Regions from separate parts of the Streptomyces sp. NPDC048504 genome, predicted to be linked through region 2. Evidence: riboswitches for the same ligand, from Rfam matches in the RefSeq annotation. Region 2 holds a riboswitch; each other region holds the start of a gene.

What was found. A riboswitch is a leader RNA that binds a small molecule or an ion and turns the genes downstream of it on or off. The one in region 2 is predicted to bind cyclic di-AMP.
Region 1: it holds a riboswitch for cyclic di-AMP, as region 2 does, so the genes downstream of both, ACGFY9_RS44350 (transglycosylase SLT domain-containing protein) here and ACGFY9_RS04755 (transglycosylase family protein) in region 2, are expected to answer to the same signal.
Region 3: it holds a riboswitch for cyclic di-AMP, as region 2 does, so the genes downstream of both, ACGFY9_RS45435 (peptidoglycan DD-metalloendopeptidase family protein) here and ACGFY9_RS04755 (transglycosylase family protein) in region 2, are expected to answer to the same signal.

The regions. Positions count from the first base shown of each region.
Region 1 covers NZ_JBICXA010000025.1:5,816-11,619, reverse strand. The annotation lists gene ACGFY9_RS44360 (LacI family DNA-binding transcriptional regulator) at 1-799, shown strand, start outside; gene ACGFY9_RS44355 (HAD family hydrolase) at 906-1,721, shown strand; gene ACGFY9_RS44350 (transglycosylase SLT domain-containing protein) at 1,799-2,278, opposite strand; cyclic di-AMP (ydaO/yuaA leader) riboswitch at 2,284-2,485, opposite strand; gene ACGFY9_RS44345 (CocE/NonD family hydrolase) at 2,717-4,711, opposite strand; gene ACGFY9_RS44340 (peptide MFS transporter) at 4,728-5,804, opposite strand, start outside.
Region 2 covers NZ_JBICXA010000002.1:102,612-108,415, reverse strand. The annotation lists gene ACGFY9_RS04760 (transglycosylase family protein) at 159-1,142, shown strand; cyclic di-AMP (ydaO/yuaA leader) riboswitch at 1,336-1,517, shown strand; gene ACGFY9_RS04755 (transglycosylase family protein) at 1,527-2,222, shown strand; gene eno (phosphopyruvate hydratase) at 2,545-3,831, shown strand; gene ACGFY9_RS04745 (septum formation initiator family protein) at 3,931-4,407, shown strand; gene ACGFY9_RS04740 (DUF501 domain-containing protein) at 4,464-5,090, shown strand; gene ACGFY9_RS04735 (exopolyphosphatase) at 5,087-5,804, shown strand, end outside.
Region 3 covers NZ_JBICXA010000026.1:90,994-96,797, reverse strand. The annotation lists gene ACGFY9_RS45455 (helix-turn-helix domain-containing protein) at 1-533, shown strand, start outside; gene ACGFY9_RS45450 (DUF6126 family protein) at 530-655, shown strand; gene ACGFY9_RS45445 (tyrosine-protein phosphatase) at 688-1,485, opposite strand; gene ACGFY9_RS45440 (alpha-galactosidase) at 1,656-3,728, shown strand; cyclic di-AMP (ydaO/yuaA leader) riboswitch at 4,032-4,194, shown strand; gene ACGFY9_RS45435 (peptidoglycan DD-metalloendopeptidase family protein) at 4,199-5,143, shown strand; gene ACGFY9_RS45430 (SGNH/GDSL hydrolase family protein) at 5,385-5,804, shown strand, end outside.

The DNA of each region.
Region 1 (5,804 bases), on a different contig from region 2:
CGAGCCGCAGGAGAAGTTCTTCGAGGACCCCAACTTCAATGTCCTGCTGCGGGGTTGCACCGAACACCTGGCCCGCCACGACATCCCGCTGCTCCTGATGCTGGCCTCGTCGAAGGACGAACGCCGCCGCCTGACCCGGTACATCACCTCGGGCCACGTGGACGGCGTCCTCCTCGTCTCCAACCACAGCGGCGACCCGGTGGCGGCCGAACTCCGGGACGCGGGCATCCCGTTGGTGGCCTGCGGTAAACCGCTCGGCACCGCCTCCAAGTACAGCTACGTCGCCGCGGCCGACCGCGACGGTGCCCAGGAGATGGTCCGCCACCTCATCGCCGCCGGCCGCCGCCGCATCGGCATGGTCACCGGCCCGCTCGACGCCCCCGGCGGCCCCGACCGCCTGGCCGGCTACCGGGACGTCCTCACCGAGGCGGGCCTGCCCCACGACCCGGCCCTCGTGGTGGAGGGCGACTATCGCCGCACGGGCGGCGAGGAGGCGGCCCGCAGACTCCTGTCCCAGGCCCCGGACATAGACGCGGTCTTCGTAGCCTCCGACCTGATGGCCCTGGGAGTCGTCAACACCCTTCAACAATCCGGCCGTTCGGTCCCGGATGACATCGCTGTCGGAGGCTTCGACGACTCGGCGGCGGCCACGTCCATCACCCCGGCCCTCACGACCATGCGCCAGCCCTACGACCGCATCAGCGCCGAGATGGTGCGCATGCTCCTGGCCCAGATCGCGGGCGAGGACACGGCGGGCGTGATTCTCCCTACGGAACTGGTGGTACGGGAGTCGGCATAACGGTCGTAACTGTCAAACCAACCGGAACAAGGGTCAACGCATGTGAAGGCAGGAGCCGTCCGGTTCGTGTCGAGTCGGTGGGGCGTTCCATCCGTATTCTCTGATCATGGCCGCACCCCTCGCATATGCACTGATCGCCACGGACCTGGACGGGACGCTGCTGCGCGGCGACGACACACTCTCCGACCGGTCCCTCACAGCGCTCGCGCGGGTGGCGGCGGCCGGTGCCCAGCACCTCGTCGTCACCGGCCGGCCCGCTCCGAGGGTGCGGCCCCTCCTCGACGACCTCGGCTCCCGGGGGCTCGCGGTGTGCGGACAGGGCGCGCAGTTGTACGACGCCGGCGCGGACCGTCTGCTCTGGTCCGTCACCCTGGACCGGGAGTTGGCGGAGACCGCGCTCGGCAAGATCGAGGCGGAAGTGGGCCAGGTGTACGCGGCCGTGGACCAGGACGGCGTGGACGGCCTGACCCTGATCGAGCCCGGCTACCTGATGCCGCACCCGACGCTCCCCGCGGTACGGGTGGGCAAGCGCGACGACCTCTGGTGCGAACCCATCAGCAAGGTGCTGCTCCGTCACCCCGCCCTAGAGGACGACGAGTTGGCCTCCACGGCCCGCTCGGTGGTCGGTTCCCTGGCCTCGGTCACCATGTCGGGCCCCGGCACCGTCGAACTCCAGCCACTCGGCATCACCAAGGCAACGGGCCTGGCTCTCGCCGCCCGCCACTTGGGCCTGACCCCGTCCGACACCATCGCCTTCGGCGACATGCCGAACGACATCCCGATGTTCGACTGGGCGGCGCATGGAGTGGCGATGGCCAACGCTCATCCCGAACTCAAGGCGGTGGCGGACGAGGTGACGTCATCGAACGAGGACGACGGAATCGCCGTGGTCCTAGAAAGACTCCTCAGCGAAGTCTTTTAGGGGCGCGGGGAACTGCGCGACCAGCCACGACGGCGCTGCAGACAAACAACAACCCGTCGTGGCTGATCCAACAGTTTCTAGTAAGCGCCGTACACGTTGTCGATGGACCCGTACACCGCCGCCGCGTAGTTGCAAGCAGCCGTGATGTTAGCGACCGGGTCATACGGATCAAACGAAGTCCCGGCAACGTGATACGCGTTGAACGTCGGGTCGATCACCTGGAGCAGCCCCTTCGACGGCGTACCGGCCGCCGCGTTGGAGTCCCAGTTGTTGATCGCGTACTGGTTACCGGACGACTCACGGATCACGTTCCGGTAGATCCCGTTGTACGTACCCGGAATCCCCTTCTGCGCCATGATCGCGAGCGACTCCCGAATCCACCCGTCAAGGGTGTTGGGGTACCCGGCGAGCGTGGTCGAGGCGGCGGTGGTCGACGTGGTGGCCGCCGACGCGGTGGTCGCACCGACGACGGGCAGCGCGAGGATCGCGACACCGGTACCGGCGACAACGACACGGCGGACGAGGCGGGCGCGGCGGGACTGAGCGGTTGCAGGCATGACGAGGTTCCTCTCCGTCGCCTGCGAGGTGAGCTGTCGGGTTCGGGCTGGGAGGTGCCCGGCCGCGCCCTTGCGGACGTGACTTAACCCCAAGCCGTTCCGGTCGCGATGACCGGCCCGGCGACTTACCTGGTTCCCCCGCTCCTGCCGTGCGAGAAGTTCGTGACTGGGATGCCGGGCGGCGGCAGGATTCGGCGTTCCGCTCGACAGGCCGGGAAACTATGCGAGAGCACATGTCCGGAACAAGTGGCGGAATCACACCTAACCCCTATTGACCTTGGTCTGAGGCGTATGGGGCACTTGATCCTTTGCGCGAGCCAAGGGTCAACTGTCAAATGCCGTAAGGGAGAACGCGGGCAGACCAGGACACAGGTCACGCACAGAAACGCGTGACCCAACTCACGGGGGGATTAAGAACGGCAAATCGGGCATTCGCCCTCAACTGGCAGTTCTCGGAATCCTTTTCTCCCAGGTGCGGTGGAAGATCACTTCTCCACCCTCGGTGCAGATGACCTCATTTGAGGTAAGAAAGTCCGTTTGGTCGCAAGTAATCTCCGACCGCGTACGCACGCTCGTGTCCCACCCCAGCTCCGGCCGGTGCAGCCGGATCGACCACTCGGAGAGCGTGCGCGCCGACAACGGGTCGGACTCGTCGATCGTGTACGTCTCCAACGCGTCCTCGGTGAACTCCAACCCGTCCGGGTACACACGCGTGCCGCCGTACCGGGGGTCCACCTCCAGCCGCCACTCGCCCTTCGCGACGTCCCGCACGACCAGCCGCTCGGGCCGCGGTTCGTCCAGCGTCGCCGGGTAGTTGACCCCGAGCGGCTCGGCCTCCTCGGGTTCGTCGAAACGAATGTCCTCCGTCAACTCCTGCTCCCGCACCGGGAGTTCGAGCGCACTCCCCTCCGGGTCCAGCGTGAACCCCGCCGAAGACTCCGGCTGGGGCCAGATCCACGGCCAGTACGCCGACGACACCGCGAGCCGGATGCGATGCCCGGGCGGGAACGCGTGCCCGATGCCGTTCAGCTCGAAGGTGACGTCCTCGGTGGTGCCCGGCGTCCACGGCACCGCCCGGTCCCGCCCGTGCCGCGCCGACAGGTTCAGCACACCCCGGGTGACGAGGGTCGAGGCGCCGTCGGGGGCCACGTCGCACAGCCGGGCGATCACCTGCCCGCGCAGCACCTCGCAGGTCAGCCGCAGCCGTACCCTCGGCCGCCCCAGCACCCACGTCTCGGCCGGCACCTCGAACTCGAAGCAGGCCGACCGCGCGTCCTCGTCCCGCTGGTCCGGCGGCAGATCGGCGTCGTTCCCGAAGGGGAAGAAACGGCCCGCGTCCACACCGGTGTGCATGGGGGAGCGGACGATCACGGGCGCACCCCGGAGGCCGTACGTCGTCGTCTTCACGTGCGGCGAGGGCCACGCGGGCTCGCCGACCCAACGGCCCGGGAGGGCGTCGTAGACGGTGGCCGGGGGGTGGGAGTCGCTGACGTAGGCCCGTAGGAGGGGGTCGGTCATGACGCCTGTGTCCTCGCCCTTCAGCCAGTGGTCCCACCAGCGGAGGGTCTCCTGGAGGAAGCCGATCGCGGGGCCCGGTGGCAGGCCGCGGTCCGGGTACTGGTGCGACCAGGGGCCGATCAGGCCGCGTACGCGGTCCGGCGGGAGGTGTTCGACGAGCCGTAGGACCGTGTCGCGGTACGGGTCGTTCCAGCCGCCGACCGCGAGGACGGCCGCGTCGATGGCGGTGTAGTCCTCGCAGACGCTGCCGTGCTTCCAGTAGTCGTCGCGGAGCTGGTGGGCGAGCCAGGTGTGGATGAACGGGTCGATCTGTTCGAGGCGCTTGAGCCACATGTCGCGCCAGATCAGGCCCGTGTACTCGGGGTCCGGCGGGCGCGCGACGAAGGCGAGCATGGTGGCCGCCCAGGCGTGCAGGTCGACGGCGAGGGGGGAACCTCCCATGTAGTGCACGTCGTTGTCGTAGCGGTCGTCCGTGGAGCAGACCGTGACGATCGCCTTGAGCGGCTCGGGTGCGAGGGCCGCGATCTGGAGGGAGTTGAAGCCGCCCCAGGAGATGCCGAACATGCCGACCTTGCCGGTGCACCAGGGCTGCGCGGCAAGCCAGTTGACGACTTGCACGCCGTCGGCGAGTTCCTGGGCGTCGTACTCGTCGCCGGGGGCACCCTCACTGTTGCCGTGCCCGCGCACGTCGACCCGGACGGAGGCGTAGCCGTGGCCCGCGTACCAGGGGTGGCGCTGGGCGTCCCGGGGTGCGGTCCAGTCGGTCAGGCGGTACGGGAGGTATTCCAGGAGCGCGGGGACGGGTTCGTCCGTCACCGGACGCCACACGCGCGCGTAGAGGAGTGTTCCGTCGGGCAGCGGGATACGGAGGTCCTCGTGGGTCGTCTCGTGAGGGAAGGACGTACGGATGCGCATGAGGGACCCCTCGGGTTCAGTGGACCGGGTGCATCGTGCGGCGCAGCCACGGCGCGGCGGCCATCACCGCGAGGCCCGCGGCCACCGCGATCGCGCCGTTGACGCCGAAGTAGGCCGGTTTGGAGACGTCGTCGTAGAGCTTCACCGTCTGGGCCTGGATGCCGTTCGCGAGGGCGAGGGACAGGAACCAGAGGGACATGGTCTGGCTGGAGAACGCGGCCGGGGCGAGCTTCGTGGTGGCCGACATGCCGGAGGTCTCCAGGAGGATGTCGCCGAGGCCGAGCAGGAAGTACGAGCCGACGATCCACCAGGCCGACATGCGGTAGGCGTCGCCGCTGTGCCCGCTGGTCGGCAGGACCATCAGCAGGAACGACAGTCCGCCCAGGACGACCCCGATCGCGATCTTGTTGGAGGCGTGCGGCTGGCCGCTGCCCATGCGGACCCAGAGCGCGGCGACCACGGGCGCGAGCCCGACCTCGAAGGCGCCGAGCGCGCTCGCGTACCAGCCCGCGGGGAAGTCGAAGCCCAGGATGGTCGTCTCGGCGTTCGACGCGGCCAGCAGCATCATCGTCGAATAGGCCTGGAAGAGGATGAAGTTGAAGACGGTCGAGGCCAGGAAGAGCACGACGTACGGGCGCAGGCGGCCGCGTTCCTCGGCGGTCACCCGCGGGCTCATGAACATCACCGCGAAGTACACGACCGGCGCGATCACGGAGATCACCGTGAGGAGGTCGACGAAGCGGCCCATCGTCAGCCGGCCGGCGGTGGCCAGCCCGGTCGCGAGCACGGCGGCCACCAGGATGCCTACGACGATCAGCCGGACCGCGCGGCGCATCGCGTCCGGCGCGAGCGCGAACTCCGCGGTGTTCTTGCGGCCGGCCAGGTGACGGCGGCCCGCGACGTACTGGATGAGCCCGAAGGTCATGCCGACCGCGGCCGCCGAGAAGCCCCAGTGCCAGCCCTTGTGGTCGCCGAGCCAGCCGGTGATCAGCGGGCCCGCGAAGGCACCGATGTTGATCGCCATGTAGTAGAGCGCGAAACCGGCGTCCCGGCGCTCGTCGTCGGTGCGGTAGAGCTTGCCGACCATGGTGGC
Region 2 (5,804 bases):
GACAGTTCTTCAACTCTGTGATCTTCACGTGATCTCCGTGGCATTAACTTGTGACAAGTGATCGACTGTGGATACGTTCAGCTACCAGCGCGGCGACCCGCACCACCCCCCACCCCTTCCGCCGCGCGGTCCCCCGCTGTCACGCGAAAGGCTTCCGCATGCTCTCCGGGAACGGTCGTCACCGTCGCCCCCGTCAGGCTCCGGCTCTCCTCGTCGCGGCCGGGGTGACCGGCTCCGCCATCGCCATCCCCCTCCTCGGGGCCGCCTCCGCGAACGCCGCCGACGGCACCACCTGGGACAAGGTGGCCAACTGCGAGAGCGGCGGCTCCTGGAGCATGAACGACGGCAACGGCTACTACGGCGGCCTGCAGATGACCCAGGACGAATGGGAGAAGTACGGCGGCCTCGCCTACGCCCCGAGCGCCGACCTGGCCAGCCGCTCCCAGCAGATAGCCGTCGCCGAGAAGGTCCTCGACGACAAGGGCACCTCCGCGTGGACCACCTGCGCGCTGCTCTCCGGTCTCACCACGACCTCGGGTTCGACGGACGTCGACACCGGCCTCGCGAGTGACTCCCCGTCGGCCGGCCCGACCGACTCCTCCGGTTCCGATTCCGCGGACTCGTCCGACTCGTCTGCTTCCTCCGGGTTGTCCGACTCCGGCGCCACGGACTCGACTTCGTCCGACGCGTCCGGCGACTCCGGCAGTGACTCCTCGGCCAGCCCCTCGCCCACCGCGACGGACAACTCCGCCAAGTCCGACAAGTCCACCACCCCTTCGGCCGGCAACGACTCGGTCGCCGCCTCCCCGAAAATCGACGAATCGGACAACTCGGCCCAGGCGGTGGGCAAGTGGAGCCTCGTCGACACGGGCGCGCTCGGCGATTCCGACGAGCAGGGCGAGCAGCAGACCAGTCAGCAGAGCGTCGGCAAGCATCGCGGGGCCAGTGCCGAGGAAAGCGTGTCGCCGCAGACCTACACCGTCCGCGCCGGCGACTCCCTCGCGTCCATCGCCGACTCCCTTGGCTACGACGGCGGATGGCGTGCGCTCTACGCCGAGAACAAAAAGGTGATAGGCGCCGATCCGACCCAGATCGCCGCCGGTCAGACCTTGGACGTCGGTACGGAAGCGGACGAAAAGTAGCAAGCGAACGGCGGGAGTTCACGTCACGCTTCGAGCTGAATGTCCGGTTTGATCAAAGTGTGGGATGAGTCTCAGAAGCCCTGATCGTCTTTGAAATTCCGCCGATTCCCTGTCTACGGTCGAGGCCGCTCGTCACCACGAGCCCCGGTTGCCGCACACGCCGAGTCCTGCCAGCGGCCTCCGGGAACAGTCGTCGCGTCAAGCGCCGTAGGCAGGAGCGGGGGACCCAGGTAAGCGCCGGGCCCGGGAGTCGAGAGACGACCGGAACCGGCTTGGGGTTAAGTCGCGCCTCGTACGAGACGTACGAGTCGCGGCCGGGCAACTCACACGGCCCGAACCCGACAGCTCACCTCGCAGGCGTCGGTGAGGGGATTGGGATTTTCCATGCTGTTTTCCAGCAAGGGCAAGCACCGCCGTCCGTCCAAGGCCACCCGCGTCGCCACGCTCGCCGGCGTCACCGGTGTCGCGATAGCCGCCCCGCTCATGGCGACCGGCAGCGCCTCCGCCGCCACCGCGTCCGAGTGGGACACGGTCGCCAGCTGCGAGTCCGGCGGCAACTGGTCCATCAACACCGGTAACGGCTACTACGGCGGCCTGCAGTTCTCCGCCTCGACGTGGGCCGCGTACGGCGGCACCGCCTACGCCTCCACCGCGAACCAGGCCTCCAAGTCCCAGCAGATAGCCGTGGCCGAGAAGGTTCTCGCCGCCCAGGGCAAGGGCGCCTGGCCCACCTGTGGCACCGGCCTGTCGAGCGCCTCCTACTCCGGCGGCAGCTCCAGCTCGTCGAGCGGCTCGAACAGCTCCAGCTCCTCCAAGACCACCACCGAGCGCTCCACGAGCGACACCACCGCCTCCCGCTCCGCCGAGCGCCCGGCCGCCAAGAAGACCGTCACCACCCCGACCGGCAAGAAGGTCAAGAAGGGTGACGGCGAGTACAAGGTCGTCAAGGGCGACACCCTCAGCTCCATCGCCGAGAAGCACAAGGTGAAGGGCGGCTGGCAGCAGCTGTTCAAGCTGAACAAGAGCATCATCGACGACGCCGACTTCATCTACCCGGGTCAGCAGCTGCACCTTAAGTAGCTCCCAGCTGAACCACAGCGCCCTCACAACCGTGGACTCCACCATGGAGACCTCGTGAGGGTCACCCCCGTCCCCCACGGGCTCCCCGCTCCGGTGCGTGTTCCCCCGTACGCACCGGGGCGGGGCTTTTTGCGTTCCCGGTCTGCCGCCCCCGTCCCCATGCCTGCCGCTTGCCGGGACTTTTTGTTCCGTTCGGAAACAATTTACTCTCGGTTCTGTCCATCAGGCGGCCGACCGGATGGCCAATCGCCCCGGGCCGGTTAGGCTCGTCTCGCAGAGCCGCTGCGGTGTTGCCGTAGCCGCGTCAGATCCCAAGAAGGAGATGCTCGTGCCGTCCATCGACGTCGTCGTAGCCCGGGAAATCCTGGACTCCCGAGGCAACCCCACGGTCGAGGTCGAGGTCGGCCTCGACGACGGCAGCACGGGTCGTGCCGCCGTTCCCTCCGGCGCCTCCACGGGTGCCTTCGAAGCCATCGAGCTGCGTGACGGTGACCCCAACCGCTACGGCGGCAAGGGTGTCGAGAAGGCCGTCCTCGCCGTCATCGAGCAGATCGGCCCGGAGCTCGTCGGCTACGACGCCACCGAGCAGCGCCTGATCGACCAGGCGATGTTCGACCTGGACGCCACCGACAACAAGGGTTCGCTCGGCGCCAACGCCATCCTCGGCGTCTCCCTCGCCGTCGCGCACGCCGCGTCCGAGGCCAGCGACCTCCCCCTCTTCCGCTACCTCGGCGGCCCGAACGCGCACCTGCTGCCCGTTCCGATGATGAACATCCTGAACGGCGGCTCGCACGCCGACTCGAACGTGGACATCCAGGAGTTCATGATCGCCCCGATCGGCGCGGAGTCCTTCTCCGAGGCGCTGCGCTGGGGCGCCGAGGTCTACCACACCCTCAAGAAGGTGCTGAAGACCAAGGGCCTGTCCACCGGCCTCGGCGACGAGGGCGGCTTCGCCCCGAACCTGGAGTCCAACCGCGCCGCCCTCGACCTCATCATCGAGGCCATCAAGCAGGCCGGTTACATCCCCGGCGAGCAGATCGGCCTCGCGCTCGACGTCGCCGCGTCCGAGTTCTACAAGGACGGCAAGTACGAGTTCGAGGGCAAGTCCCGCTCGGCCGCCGAGATGACCGAGTACTACGAGGAGCTCGTCTCCGCGTACCCGCTCGTCTCCATCGAGGACCCGCTGTACGAGGACGACTGGGCCGGCTGGAAGGTCATCACCGACCGCATCGGCGACAAGGTCCAGATCGTCGGGGACGACCTGTTCGTCACCAACCCCGAGCGCCTCGCCCGCGGCATCGAGGAGGGCACCGCCAACGCCCTGCTCGTCAAGGTGAACCAGATCGGCTCGCTGACCGAGACCCTGGACGCCGTCGAGATGGCCCAGCGCAACGGCTTCAAGTGCATGATGTCCCACCGCTCCGGCGAGACCGAGGACACCACCATCGCCGACCTCGCCGTCGCGGTGAACTGCGGCCAGATCAAGACCGGCGCCCCGGCCCGCTCGGACCGCGTCGCCAAGTACAACCAGCTGCTCCGCATCGAGGAGATCCTCGACGACGCGGCCGAGTACGCGGGCCGTTCGGCCTTCCCCCGCTTCAAGGGCTGACCCATACCGGGCTAAGCCTTAGCCAGTCGTACGTACGTCCCCGCACCCGGTCCCGTACCGTGTGCGGGGACGTACGCACGTGTGAAGGGGAGGCGGGACATGGCCGTGAAGGACCGGGACCGGTTCTCCACCGCGACCAGGCTCAAGCTGCTCGGCGAGCAGACGGCGGCCCGTGTCTACCGCTCCCAGACCAAGCGGCAGGCCCGCCGCTCCCGGCTCACCGGCCGGGCGGCCCTCCTCGCCCTGGTGCTGTGCTCGCTGATCGTGGCGCTCGCCTACCCGATAAGGCAGTACGTCTCCCAGCGCGCCGAGATCTCCGACCTCCAGCGGCAGCAGGAGCAGGCGCGGCAGCGCGTCGAGCAGCTCCGCGATCTCAAGGCACGCTGGCAGGACGACTCGTACGCGGAGCAGCAGATCCGGCAGCGGCTGCACTACGTGATGCCCGGGGAGACGGGCTACATCGTGATCGACCCGGACGCGGCCAAGCAGTCGCGCGCGGAACTGGGGGCGGCCGACCGTCCCTGGTACGCGAACGTCTGGGACGGCGTGGACAAGTCCGACGCCTCCGACCGGTGACTGAACTGCCCAGTCGCTGAACCGAATTGAACTGACAGAGAGACTTTCGTACAGGCATGGAAACGCCCCCGCCGCCCACCCCGCGCACCGAGCCCACCGTCGCGGACGTCGAGGCCTTCAAGCAGCAGCTCGGGCGTCCGCCGCGCGGGCTGCGCGCGATCGCACACCGTTGCCCGTGCGGACAGCCGGACGTGGTGGAGACGGCCCCCCGCCTCCCCGACGGCACCCCCTTCCCGACGACGTACTACCTCACGTGCCCGCGCGCCGCTTCGGCGATCGGCACCCTTGAGGCGAACGGCGTCATGAAGGAGATGACGGAGCGGCTGCGGACCGACCCCGAACTCGCCGCCGCGTACCGCGCCGCGCACGAGGACTACATCGCGCGCCGAGACGCCATCGAGGTCCTGGAGGGCTTCCCGAGCGCGGGCGGCATGCCGGACCGCGTGAAGTGCCTGCACGTCCTGGTGGGCCACTCCCTGGCCGCCGGCCCGGGCGTCAACCCGCTCGGTGACGAGGCGATCGCGATGCTGCCGGAGTGGTGGGCCAAGGGGCCGTGCGTGCGCGTGCCCGGGGTGCCGCCGACCGGCGAGGGCTGGCAGACGGAGACGAACGAGGACGGCACGGGCTACTTTGCCTACAAGCCCGTCGAGAAGCCCGTCGAGGCGAAGGAGGACGACCAGTGACCCGTGTCGCCGCCGTCGACTGCGGTACGAACTCGATCCGCCTCCTCGTCGCCGACGTGAACCCGGAGACCGGTGAACTCGTCGACCTGGACCGGCGGATGACGATCGTGCGGCTCGGCCAGGGTGTGGACAAGACCGGCCGTCTGGCCCCCGAGGCGCTGGAGCGCACCTTCGCGGCCTGCCGCGACTACGCGGCGATCATCAAGGAACTCGGCGCCGAACGCCTCCGCTTCGTCGCCACGTCGGCCTCCCGCGACGCCTCGAACCGCGACGACTTCGTCAGCGGCGTCCTGCACATCCTCGGCGTCGAGCCGGAGGTGATCACCGGCGACGAGGAGGCGGAACTCTCCTTCACCGGCGCGACGAAGGAACTGACCGGCCGCGACGACCTCGCCAAGCCCTACCTGGTCGTGGACATCGGCGGCGGCTCGACGGAGTTCGTGGTCGGCGACGACGCCGTCCGCGCCGCCCGCTCCGTGGACATCGGCTGCGTCCGCATGACCGAGCGCCACCTGGTCCGCGACGGCAAGGTCACCGACCCGCCCACCCCGGACCAGATCACGGTGATGCGCGCCGACATCGAGGCCGCCCTCGACCTCGCCGAACAGACGGTCCCCCTCCGCGAGGCCCGCACCCTGGTCGGCCTGGCCGGCTCGGTCACCACGGTCTCGGCGATCGCCCAGAACCTCCCCGAGTACGACACGGAAGCCATCC
Region 3 (5,804 bases), on a different contig from region 2:
CCCTCACGCTGGAGGTCGCCGCCCGCTCGGCCGGACTCTCGCCCGCCCATCTCTCCCGTCTGGAGACCGGGCAGCGCCAGCCCTCGCTGCCGATGCTGCTCGCGCTCGCCCGCATCTACGGTACGACAGTCTCCGATCTGCTCGGTGAGACGGTCACCGACCGGGAGGCCGTAGTCCGCGCCGCCGACATGGAACCGACCCGGGCGGGCGGCTGGACCTACTGGCAGGCAGGCGCCCCCGGCCGCGGGATGCAGTCGCTGCGCGTGCGCATCCCGCACGGCTCCCAGGGCGACATCGTGCGCGTGCACCCCGGCGAGGAGTGGCTGTACGTCCTCAATGGGCGGCTGCGCCTGCGCCTGGGCGACACCGCGCACCTCCTCGCGCCGGGCGACAGCGCGCACTTCGACTCGCTCACCCCGCACCGCCTCGCGGCCGCCGACGAGGACGGCGTCGAGGTCCTGTTCGTCCACACCCTGCTGCAGAGCCCCACGGCCACCCTGTGCCTGGGCCCGATCACCGGAGAGACGCCATGAGCGGCAACAACATCGAGGACAAGTTCCCCCGTGCCCTGTGGGTGCGGCTCATCATCTACATCGCCGTCGGCCACATCTTCGCGGGCTTCATCTACCTGCTGTTCTCCGTGGGCGCCAAGTAACCTGCCGCGACGGCCGGTTCACCGGGTCCGGTTCAGTCGAGCAGGCGTTCGCGCAGCCGCTCCCGGATCTCCGGGGTGATCCCCAGTCCCTGTTCCAGGTAGGCGTCCACGCTGCCCCAGGTCTCCTCGACGGTCTCGAAGGCCGCCGTCAGATACTCGGCGCGGGCGTCGAAGAGGGGGCTGAGGAGCTCCATCACCTCGGGGGAGTAGGCCGAGGCGGAGGGGCCGCTGCGGCGCACCTTGTAGCGGCGGTGCTTCGCGTTCGACTCCAGGTAGTCGGTCACGATCGCCTCGCGCTCCACGCCCACGGCGAGCAGCGTCACGGCTATCGACAGGCCGGCGCGGTCCTTGCCCGCCGCGCAGTGCATCAGCGCGGGGACGCTGTCCTCCGCGAGCGAGCGCAGTACCTGGGAGTGCTCGGCGGTGCGCTCCTTGATGATCGTGCGGTACGAGGCGATCATCCGGTTCGCGCCCTTGTCGCCGCCGAGGATTTCGCGCAGCTGGTCCATCTCGCCGTCGCGGACCATCTTCCAGAACTCGGAGCCGTCCGCCGGGTCGCTCAGCGGCAGATTCACATTGCGTACGCCGGGCAGCTCGACATCGGGGCCCTCCAGCTTCTGGTCCGACGCGTTGCGGAAGTCGAAGATCGTGTGCAGGCCCAGCGAGTCGAGGAACGCGGCGTCCTCCTCGGTCGCGTGCGCGAGGTGGCCGCTGCGGAACAGCACCCCGTGCCGCACCCGTCGTCCGTCCACGGTCGGAAGCCCGCCCACGTCCCGGAAATTGCGCACTCCGGACAATTCCGGCTCGGTCGACGGAATCTGCTGCGTCACGAGGACTCCTCCCACTCGGCCCGACGGCGCGGCTCACCGGCGGGCACGTTCCCGACGATACGACATGGGTCCGACAGGCAATGAGTTGTCCACAGGCGTTGCCTCACAGGCCTTCCGCCGTTGATGATGTTGGCGCTTGAGCGGACTTGTTCGAATCTGTGAGGAACCTGATGCTGGAGATCGCCGAGAACGGCCGTACGTGGGTGCTGTCGGGCCCCACGAGCAGTTACGCCGTCCATCTCACCGAGGACGACGAGCTGCTCCACCTGCACTGGGGCCCCGCGATCGCACTCGCCGACGCCGAGGAGCTCGCCGGCCGCCCGCTGCCCGTGGGCTCCTCCTTCGAGTCCCCGCTCGACGGCCGCGAGGAGTACCCCGTCGAGGGCGGCCCCCGCTTCGCCCGACCCGCCCTGTCCGTGCGCACCCCCGAGCGCCGCGGCACGGAATGGACCTTCGAGCGGTACGACACCGAGGGCGACGAGCTGCGGCTCCGCTTCCGGGACACCGGTCTCGCGATCACGCTGCACTACCGGATGCGCGGCGACGTCGTGGAGCGCTGGGCGAGCCTCGACAACGACGGGGCCGAGACGCTGGAGCTGCTGCGCGCCGACTCCGCCGTGTGGACGCTGCCCGAGCGGGAGGGGTGGCAGCTGTCGCAGCTGCACGGGCGGTGGGCCGCCGAGTCGCGGCTGGTGCGCTCCGACCTCACCTACGGTGAGAAGGTCATCGGCAGCCGGCGCGGCCACACCGGGCACCAGCACCTGCCCTGGGTCGCGCTCGACACGGACGCGACCGAGGAGCGCGGCGAGGTCTACGGCTGCGCCCTCGGCTGGTCGGGGTCCTGGCGGATCGCCGTGGCCCAACTCCCGGACGCGCGCGTGCAGATCACCGGCGGCGCCGGGTACGACGACTCCGGGCTGCTGCTCCTGGCACCGGGGGAGTCCTTCACGACCCCCGTCTTCGCCGGCCTGTGGAGCGACGCCGGCTTCGGGGGCGCCAGCCGCACCTGGCACGCGTACCAGCGGACGTACGTCATCCCGGACGCGGACCAGGACCGGCCGGTGCTCTACAACTCCTGGGAGGCCACCCAGTTCGACATCTCCGAGGAGCAGCAGGAGACGCTCGCGCAGCGCGCGGCGGCGCTCGGGGTCGAGCTGTTCGTGGTCGACGACGGCTGGTTCGGGAAGCGGACCAGCGACCGGGCCGGGCTCGGCGACTGGACCCCCAACCCGGATCGCTTCCCCGCAGGACTCAAGCCCCTTGCCGACCGCGTCCACGCGCTGGGCATGCAGTTCGGCATCTGGGTCGAGCCCGAGATGGTCAACGCGGACAGCGACCTGTACCGCGCGCACCCCGACTGGGTGCAGTACCAAGAGGGGCGAAAGCGGACGGAGTTCCGCAATCAGCTCGTACTGAACCTCGCCCGCGAGGACGTGCAGGAGTACCTCTGGGAGCAGCTCGACGGGCTGCTCTCCAGCGCCCCGATCGACTACGTGAAGTGGGACTTCAACCGCTGCTTCACGGACGCCGGGTGGCCCGGTGACGGCTACCCGCAGCGCCTCTGGGTCGACCATGTGCGCGCGCTGTACGCCCTGTTCGACCGGCTGCGGGCGGCCCACCCGGGTGTGGCCTTCGAGTCCTGCTCGGGCGGTGGTGGCCGGATCGACCTCGGCATCATGAGCCGTACGGACCAGGTGTGGACCTCGGACAACACCGACCCGCTGGACCGGCTCGCCATCCAGCACGGCTTCAGTCAGATCCATCCCGCGCGCGTGATGGCCGCCTGGGTCACCGACAGCCCGAACACCCAGCTCAACGACCGGGTCAGCAGCCTGCGTTTCCGGTTCGTGAGTGCTATGGCCGGAGTGCTCGGCGTGGGCGGCGACCTCTCGGAGTGGAGCGGGGAGGAACTCGCCGAGGCCCGCCGGTGGGTGGATCTCTACAAGGAGATCCGGCCGCTCGTGCAGCACGGCGACCTCCACCGGCTGCGCCCGCCGAGCGGCGGACTGAGTGCCGTGCAGTACGCGCGCGGCGACGAGACCGTCGTCCTCGCCCTGCTCCAGGCGCAGCACTACGGCGAGCCCGTACCGGCGCTCCGGCTGCGCGGGCTCGACCCGGCAGCGTCGTACGAATGCCTCGAAACGGGCGAAGTGCACCGGGGTGCCGTCTTGTTGCACCACGGCCTGCGTACCCCCCTGCGCGGTGACCTCGATGCGACGGTTATCCGCCTGCGTCGCATCTGATCCCTCTGTCCTAATTGCAGCCTTCGTTCCAACTCGCTCTGGAATAAAGGAACCTGAGAGTTGTGTACGTGAGCAGCGTCATATTCGTGACCGTGCGTCGCTCGTCATGTTCACGTAATTGACGTGCTTTTGCAGGGGAATTGGGGGGTCGGGTCCTGTGGGAATTCACGGAGGGTGACTGTGAATTCCCACAGGGAAACGCAAGGAACGCAAATCCGTGGAACCTCCTGCTTGTCCCTTTGCGTCTTCCTCGCTTACGTTCGCCACCAATCCGGACGGACGCCCAATCCTGCCGCCGACCGGACTCCGCACACACCCACCCGTATGCGGCAGGAGCGGGGGACCCACAGGTAAGACGCCTGTTCCGGTCTCCGGAACGGGCTTGGGGTTTAGCCGCGTCCAGCGCGCGGCCGGGCATCTCCAGCCCGCACCCGACAGCTCACCTCGCAGGCGCCGGAGAGGAATTCGTCATGCCCGCGAAGGGTAAGCACCGCCGCCCGAAGTCCCAGCGACTCACCCGCTCGATGGCCGTAGCCGGAACCGGCGGCGCCGCACTCGCCCTTCCGCTCATGGGGGCCACCGGCGCCCATGCCGCGACCACGACTTCGGTTCCGGAAAAGGCAGTTCAGTCCGTTCCGGCGGCCGAGAAGACGGTTTCTGAGAAGGCGGCCGCGAAGACCGTCTCGAAGGCCTCGGGCGTCAAGACGTATTCGGTGCGGTCGGGCGACTGGCTCGCGAAGATCGCCGAGGAGCAGGACGTCACCGGCGGCTGGAAGAAGCTCTACCAGGACAACCGTGAGGCCATCGGCGGCGACCCGTCGCTGATCCACCCGGGCCTGAAGCTCTCCCTCGGCGAGAAGGCATCGACGGGCGGGACGGACACCGGTACTTCCTCCAAGTCGTCCGGTACTTCGACTGCTTCGTCCTCGTCGTCGTCCTCCTCTTCCTCGTCGAAGAGCAGCTCGGCCTCACAGAGCGACGACAGCACGAGTACCAGCACCTCCACCGGCTACACCCTCCCCGTGACCGGCGGGACCATCGGCACCGGCTACCACGTCGCGGGCAGCATGTGGTCCAGCGGCTACCACACCGGCGTCGACTTCGTCGTCCCGACCGGCACCACCGTCAAGGCGGTCGCCGCGGGCACGGTCGTGTCGGCGGCCTACGACGGCGCCTACGGCAACGAGGTCGTCATCCGGCACGCGGACGGCGAGTACTCGCAGTACGCCCACATGTCGCAGCTGTCCGTCTCGGCCGGCCAGACCGTGACCGAGGGCCAGCAGATAGGCCTCTCCGGCGCGACCGGCAACGTGACCGGCCCGCACCTGCACTTCGAGATCCGGACCACGCCGTACTACGGCTCGGACGTGGACCCGGTCGCCTACCTCCGCTCGCACGGCGTCACCGTCGGCTGACACCGGGCCCCCACGCCTGCCCCACGCAACCGAATGCCGGACCCAGATCCTTGGGTCCGGCCTTCGGGCACAGCAGTTCCGGGGTCAACGCCCCTGATCAGAGGCTTATTCCGACTTTGGACAACCCTTTACAAGTGGCTTATCTCACCGCCCGTCAACCCCTAAATACGATCGCGTAGGTCACATGCGAGGGTGAATTATGGTTGCCGTGGCTAACGATTCGAAGAGTGACAACAGATCAGTGATCGGGTCGTACGTGGCGGTGGGGGACAGCTTCACCGAGGGCGTCGGCGATCCAGGGCCCGACGGGGCGATGGTCGGCTGGGCCGACCGGTTCGCGGTACTGCTCGCGGATCGGCGGCCCGAGGGCGACTTCGAGTACACCAACCTGGCCGTGCGCGGGAAGCTGCTGGACCAGATCGTGGCCGACCAGCTCACCCGGGCCAAGGAGATCGGCCCGGACCTGGTCTCCTTCTGCGCCGGCGGCAACGACATCATCCGCCCCGGCACCGACCCCGACGAGGTCGCCGAGCGCTTCGAACGCGCGGTCGCCGATCTCACCGCCGCCGTCGGCACCGTCCTGGTGACGACCGGCTTCGACACCCGCGGCGTGCCCGTGCTCAAGCATCTGCGCGGCAAGATCGCCACCTACAACGGACAT